DNA from 3 places in the Streptomyces sp. NPDC007929 genome. Region 3 is predicted to be linked to each of the others. Evidence: riboswitches for the same ligand, from Rfam matches in the RefSeq annotation. Region 3 holds a riboswitch; each other region holds the start of a gene.
The links. Region 3 has a riboswitch for cobalamin ahead of ACFZDE_RS34575 (energy-coupling factor ABC transporter permease). Riboswitches for the same ligand answer to the same signal wherever they lie in the genome.
Positions count from the first base shown of each region.

Region 1: linked by a shared signal. The riboswitch ahead of ACFZDE_RS36355 (cobalamin biosynthesis protein) and the one ahead of ACFZDE_RS34575 (energy-coupling factor ABC transporter permease) in region 3 are both predicted to bind cobalamin.
Region 2: linked by a shared signal. The riboswitch ahead of ACFZDE_RS00400 (ABC transporter substrate-binding protein) and the one ahead of ACFZDE_RS34575 (energy-coupling factor ABC transporter permease) in region 3 are both predicted to bind cobalamin.

Region 1 is NZ_JBIBKD010000016.1:56,433-58,682, reverse strand. It holds gene ACFZDE_RS36360 (cobyric acid synthase) at 1-219, opposite strand, end outside; gene ACFZDE_RS36355 (cobalamin biosynthesis protein) at 221-1,174, opposite strand; cobalamin riboswitch at 1,274-1,432, opposite strand; gene ACFZDE_RS36350 (hypothetical protein) at 1,574-1,795, opposite strand; gene ACFZDE_RS36345 (inorganic phosphate transporter) at 1,830-2,250, opposite strand, start outside.
Region 2 is NZ_JBIBKD010000001.1:73,121-75,370, reverse strand. It holds gene ACFZDE_RS00400 (ABC transporter substrate-binding protein) at 1-866, opposite strand, end outside; cobalamin riboswitch at 935-1,125, opposite strand; gene ACFZDE_RS00395 (CoA-binding protein) at 1,209-1,637, shown strand; partial or broken gene ACFZDE_RS00390 (4-hydroxybenzoate 3-monooxygenase) at 1,685-2,250, shown strand, end outside.
Region 3 is NZ_JBIBKD010000014.1:2,481-4,730, forward strand. It holds gene cbiQ (cobalt ECF transporter T component CbiQ) at 1-228, opposite strand, end outside; gene ACFZDE_RS34570 (energy-coupling factor ABC transporter substrate-binding protein) at 235-603, opposite strand; gene ACFZDE_RS34575 (energy-coupling factor ABC transporter permease) at 600-1,301, opposite strand; cobalamin riboswitch at 1,331-1,516, opposite strand; gene ACFZDE_RS34580 (protein kinase) at 1,645-2,250, opposite strand, start outside.

The DNA.
Region 1 (2,250 bases), on a different contig from region 3:
GAGCGCGGTCGGTTCGATGCGGCAGGCCTGTGCCTGCATGGCCTGCGCCCGCCCGATCTCGGCCCCCTCCGTCGTCACGAAGGAGTTCAGGGACATGTTCTGCGCCTTGAAGGGCGCCACCTTCACGCCCTGCCGCACCAGCCACCGGCAGATCCCGGCGGTCACGACGCTCTTGCCTGCGTCGGAGGTGGTGCCGGCGACAAGAAGCCCACCGCTCATGTCATTTCCCCCTTCTCGATGACCGCGCGCTCATCAGCGACCGCGCACCGGCGCACACCCCGAGCGCGAGCCAGGTGACGCGCTTCGACAGCCGCACGGCCCGTTCGACGTCGTGCGTGCCGACGGTCCGCCCCCGCGCGTTCAGCACGGGCCGGTGCTCCACCCGCCCGCCGTAGGAGAGCGTCCCGCCGAGCCGCACCCCGAGCGCCCCGGCGAACGAGGCCTCCACGGGCCCGGCGTTGGGACTCGGATGCCGCACCGCGTCGGCCCGCCAGGCGCGCACGGCCCCCCGCGGATCCGGCCCGGCCAGCACGGCGAGTACGGCGGTCAGCCGCGCTCCCGGCCACCCCGCGAGGTCGTCCAGCCGCGCGGAGGCCCACCCGTAGCGGCGGTAGCGGGCCGACCTGTGCCCGACCATGGCGTCCAGGGTGTTGACGGCCCGGAACCCGAGCAGCCCGGGCACCCCGCCGACGGCCCCCCACACCAGCGCCCCCACGATTGCGTCGGAGGTGTTCTCGGCGACCGACTCGACCACGGCCCGGGCCATTCCGTCGGCGTCCAGCGCCTGCGGGTCCCGCCCGCACAGATGCGGCAGCCGGGCCCGGGCCGCCTCGACGTCCCCGGCCTCCAGGGCACTCCCGATGGTCCGCGCCTCCCGGGCCAGCGACGTCCCCCCGACGACGGCCCAGGTGGCGGCCGCGGTCAGCGCGACCGAGGCGACGGTGGAGGCGCGTACGGCCCGCGCGGCGAGGGACCCGAGAGCGACGGCACCTCCGGCACACACGGTGGTGTGCAGCGCGCCCCACCCGCGGTGGTCCCGCCACAGCACCCGTTCCACGGCACCCGCGGCCCGCCCGAACACGGCGACCGGATGCCCCCGGCGAGGATCACCGAGCAGCAGGTCACCGATCAGGCCGGCGGCGGCGCCGTACGCGAAGACGCGACCGGCACCCATGGGCTCAGCCGGCCAGGAGGGCGGGCGGGGGTGGGGAGTCGAACCTCGATCGGCAGCCGCGCATGGCGATATGTGTCCTCACTCAGGGTGTCCACGCCCTGGGTTGACGAGACCGGCGGTGAGAGTTCCTGGCTCCCGGGGATCGCTACCCCGGTGACAGTGGCGGGACCGCGCCGGAATCTCACCGGCTTCCTCTCCTGCCGCCGTATTGGCCCCGGCAGTCCACCACGGCCGGGAACCGCCGTCAACTTGCCGTTGACCTGCGAGGGGAGAGTGTGGAGAACCCCACATCCCTCTGCCGTGCACACGACGACCGGGCGGTACGGAACCGGAGTTCCGTACCGCCCGGCGGACACGACGTGACGTCAGGCCCTCAAGCCCTGAGGCCTATCAGGCCCGTCAGGCCACGATCAGATAGATCCCGTACCCCACGGCCGCCGCACACGCCGCGAAACACGCGTACGCGCCGGTGACCGCGAGCCCCGCGGACCCGCCCTCCGCCACCGCCCGCTCACGGCGCGACAGGCCCGTGATGCCGAGGGTGAACAGGCCGACGAGGGCCACGGTGACCACGAGGCTGACACCGAAGACGGAACCGAGGGCCGCCCAGTCGATCTTCATATCGAAAGACTCTTCCTTGTAGCCGGTGACGGGGTCAGACCGTGGTGGGCGTGGTCGGCGTGCGCTCGGCGGTGGCCTGCGGCGGGAAGGCGGGGACCGGGTCCTCCATCACCGTGACCGCGGGGGGCGGCGTCACCGCGGCCATCGCCGTGGTGACCACACCCGCGGGCTCCGCGTCGTCGGTGTCGTTGACGTTGGTGTGGTCGACGACCTCACGCCGCGACAGCTTCCAGATCCACGCGCTGGAGGCGACGAGGAAGACCGCCACCAGGCCGGTGCCCCAGCTGCCGAAGCCGGTGACGTACTCGGCGAGCGCGCCCACCAGGGCCGCCGCCGGCAGGGTCAGGCCCCACGCGACGAACATCCGCGTCGCGGTGGACCAGCGGACCACGCCGCCCTTGCGGCCGAGCCCCGCGCCCATCACCGAGCCGGACACGGAGTGCGTCGTGGAGAGG
Region 2 (2,250 bases), on a different contig from region 3:
AGGAAGGCGATCTTCTTCGCGGCGGACTCGGCGGTCTGGGACTTGCGGGTCAGGTCGCCGATGACGAGGACGTCGGGGTCGCGGTCGGCGACGATCTCCCAGTTGACCTGCGGCCACTCCTCGTGCGTGTCGTCGAAGACGTTCTTGGCGCCGAGGGCCCGGGTGATGATGCCGGGCGCCCCGCAACAGCCCGCCAGATAGGGCGACTCGGAGTTCGCGAACCAGTACAGGAGGGTGACGTCGGAGGCGTCGATCCCGGCCGTGGCCTTCTTCATGCGCTGCTGGAGTGAGCCCACGAGGGCGTCGCCGCGCTTCTTCACCCCGAACACGGTCGCGAGGTCCCGGACTTCGCCGTAGACCGTGTCGATGTCCAGGGCCTTGGCGCGGGCGCCGTCGCCTCCGCCCGCGTTGTCCTTGCCGGCGCAGTCGGAGGGGGAGACGTAGGTGGGGACGCCGAGCTTCTCGAACTGCTCGCGGGTGGCGACGCCGCCCTTGCCGAGGGTGGAGACGAAGGACGCGGCGACGAAGTCGGGCTCGGTGTCCAGGACGCGTTCGAAGGACGGGTTGTTGTCGGCGAGGCGCGGCACCTTCGCGTCGGCCTTCTCCAGCCCCTTCATCACGGGGTCGGTCCAGGTGGCGGTGCCCGCGAGGCGGTCGGCGAGGCCCAGGGAGAGCAGGATCTCGGTGGTGCCCTGGTTGAGGGAGACCGCCTGCCGGGGTGGGTCGGGGACGCGGACCTCGCGCCCGCAGTTGGTGAGGGTGACGGCGGCCTCGGCGCCGCCGGCCGCGGTGCCGCCGCAGCCGGTCAGGAGCAGGGAGCCGGCCGCGAGCAGGGCGGCGGCACGGGCGGGTGGGGCGAGGGGCACGGGAACCAGTCCTCAGGCGTCGAGGGCTCATGCGCGGAGCCCGGTCGTACGGAGCTCCCCCGCCGCACGCGGCCGCGGGGGCCGCCAGCAGGTCTTCGGACTCGGGTTCGTCCGGATCGGGGCGCCTTCCCGGACGTCCCTGAGGGAGTCCAGTGGCCGAGGCCCCGCCCGTCCCCCTCACCGCTGCGCGTCAGTTCCGGATTCGCACCGGATTCCCTGACCCACGTACATGGGTTCGACTGGCTTCGGCAAGCTATCACGGAGGCCGCCCGGGGAATCACCGCGCGTGCCGCGCCGTTGCACCAAGGAGCAGTCCGTCCACGACGCAACAGGAGGCCGCCGGTGTACGGCGACGAGGCAACGGTCCGCAGGATCCTCACCGAGCTCGGCGACACCTGGGCCGTGGTGGGCCTGTCGTCGAACCAGCGGCGCGCGGCGTACGGCGTCGCCGCAGTGCTCCAGCGCTTCGGCAAGCGCGTGGTGCCGGTGCACCCGAAGGCGGAGACGGTGCACGGGGAGAAGGGGTACGCGAGTCTGGCGGACATCCCCTTCGACGTGGACGTCGTCGACGTGTTCGTCAACAGCGACCTCGCCGGAGCGGTCGCGGACGAGGCGGTCGCCAAGGGCGCGAAGGGCGTCTGGTTCCAGCTCGACGTCATCGACGAGGCGGCGTACGAGCGGACCCGCGCGGCGGGCCTGGAGATGGTGATGGACCGCTGCCCGGCGATCGAGATCCCGCGGCTTCCTGATCAGGGCGTACAGAAGCCCTGACGCGTTCGCCGGGACACAATGCCGAGACCGGCCTCCATAATGTACGCATGACCCACCCCAACTCCGGTGCCCAGCAACGCTTTCCGGTCGTCGTCGTGGGCGCCGGTCCCGCGGGGCTGACCGTCGGCAACATCCTGCGGGCCGCGTCCGTGGACTGCCTGGTGCTGGAGACCGAGACCCGGGAGTTCATCGAACGGCGGCCCCGGGCCGGGGTCATCGAGGAATGGGCCGTACGGGGCCTGGAGAAGCGGGGCCTGGCCCGCAACCTGCGGTCCGCGCGGAGCTGCACACCGCGTGCGAGTTCCGCTTCGACGGGGAGCGGTACCGCTTCCCCTACAGTGAGCTGACAGGCAGTCATCACTTCGTCTACCCACAGCCGTTGCTGGTCACGGACCTGGTCCGGGAGTACGCCGATGTCCGGGGCGGCGCGATCCGGTTCGGGGTCCGGGACGTACGCGTCCACGACGTCGACGGCGACCGACCGTCGGTGTCGTACACCTGCCCCGAGTCCGGCGAACGGCAGGTCGTGCACTGCGACTTCGTCGCGGGCTGTGACGGGGCGCGCGGGGTGAGCCGGGCCGCGCTCCCGTCCGGGCGGGTCCGGATCGCGCGG
Region 3 (2,250 bases):
GGTCACGCAGAAGCCCAGCGGCACCCGGTAGGCCCGCCACAGTCGCCGCCCGGGCACACCGGCCGGCCCCAGCAGCACCACCAGGGCGGTCAGCAGCACCAGGGCCGCGCCCGGCCAGGGCGGCAGCGAGATCGCGAGCACGGTGAGGCCGAGCCCGAGCACGGCCTTGTCCACGGGATGACGGCGGCGCCAGCGGCTGCTGTGCGCCGCCGCGTCGATCGGCAGCACCCGGGCTCAGTCCCGTTCCGCGGCGGACTTCCCGGCGGCGCCGGTGAGCGTGGAGCCGGACTCCCGCTCCAGCGCCCGCTGCTCGCCCTGCCTGCGGCCCCGGTGCAGACCGAAGTAGTAGGCGAGGACACCCGCGCCGAGCGCCGCCTGGAGGGTGAACAGCGCCGACTCGATCTCACCGGAGGGCGGCTCGTACAGCGGTGAGAACCACGGCTCGTAGTCCGGCTTCAGCTCGGTGATGGCCGTCTCGGCCTCGGCGTCGGCGCCCGTGAACGGCTCCTCCTTGTGGTCGCCGAGACCGAGTGCCAGCGGCAGCACGGCCAGCGCCGCCACGACGAACAGCAGCACCAGGTTGATCTTCGTGTTCCTGCTCATCGCGCCACCGCCTCGGTCTCGGTCCGGGTCTGCTTCTTGGCGAGGAGCACACCCAGCCGGGTCAGTTCGCCCTTGCTGGACTGCACCAGCAGCCGCATCACCAGCACCGTCAGCAGTCCCTCGCTCACCGCGAGCGGCACCTGGGTGACGGCGAAGATGGACCCGAACTTGCCGAGCGCGCCCAGGAATCCGCTGCCCGGGTCGGGGAACGCGAGCGCCAGCTGCACGCTGGTGACGCAGTAGGTGGACAGGTCGGCGACGAACGCGCCGGAGAACACCGCCACCATCAGCGGCGCGTTGGAGCGCCGCAGCAGCTGGTAGACGGCGTATCCGGCCCAGGGGCCGACGATCGCCATGGAGAAGACGTTGGCGCCGAGTGTGGTCAGGCCGCCGTGCGCGAGCAACAGCGCCTGGAACAGCAGGGTGATGGTGCCCAGCACCGCCATGATCGGCGGCCGGAACAGGATGGCCCCCAGCCCCGTGCCGGTGGGGTGTGAGCAACTGCCGGTCACGGACGGCAGTTTCAGGGCGGACAGAACGAACGTGAAGGCGCCGGACGCACCGAGGAGCAGGGTGCTCTCGGGGTGCTCGCGCACTTCACGGGTGAGTGACCGGACTCCGTGGACGACGAACGGCGCCGACGCGACGCCCCAGGCGACCGCGTGCGCCGGAGGAAGGAAACCCTCGGCTATGTGCATGGCTCAGCAGACCCTCTCCAGCACCTCGTGGATGGTTGACGCGCCTTGGCCGGTCTCCTGGCTGACGGGTACCACCGCCCGGACTCCGCCTTCCCGGGTCACAAGGACCCAGTGGCTGCCCGCGAGGGCCGGAGCCGGACTTCCCGATTCACAGTGGCGAGGGCCGCACCGGCATCACACCGGATTTCCCGTTCACCAAGGCCTGGTGACAATAAGGCCGGGGTAAGGGCGATGACAAGCCACGCAAGGGGCGCGTGAGGGGGCGCCCGTTCGCACACCGGCGCATCCCCCGGCTGATCCACGTGCTCGTGCCGGACGGCCGCCGTACGAGGTCCGGGCGGCGTCAGTCGTCGTCCCCGTCGTCTCCGCCGTCGTCGCCGGCCCCGTCGTCCCCGGCCTCGCGGGGCTTCTGCGGCTTCGGCTCCACCCGCCCGCCGGGACCGGCTTCCTCTGGCCCGGTCGCGGCGCCGGGCGGGGGAGCGGCGGGCGTCGGGGAGGCGGCCGGGGCGGACGGAGTGACATCGGCCACGGTGCCGGCGGCCGGCGCGTCGGCCGTCCCCGTCCCCGGTCCCGTTCCCGCCGCAGGATCGGCTTCGGAACCGGCCCCGGTACCGGACCCGGTCCCGCCCTGCGAACCGGAGGACGAGGACGACGCGGAGTCGGTGGAGGGCGTGGCGGCGGGGCTGCTCGCCGTCGGAGACGCGTCGGGTTCCGTGCCCTCCGTGGTCGTGTCGGGCGAGAACCAGCGCATGCCGATGAGCATCGCGGCGACGAAGAGCGCCGCGGCGGCGGCCGTCGCGGCCAGACGCGTCCGGTTGCCCGGGCCACCGCGCCCTCGGGAGCGGCCCGAACGCCCCGGCTGGGCCGCCCGGGCCGCGCTGCGGTGCCCCGGAGCGGCGGGCAGCGCGTACGTGGTCGGGTTGCCGGTCCCGGCCGTCGGGTACGGGCC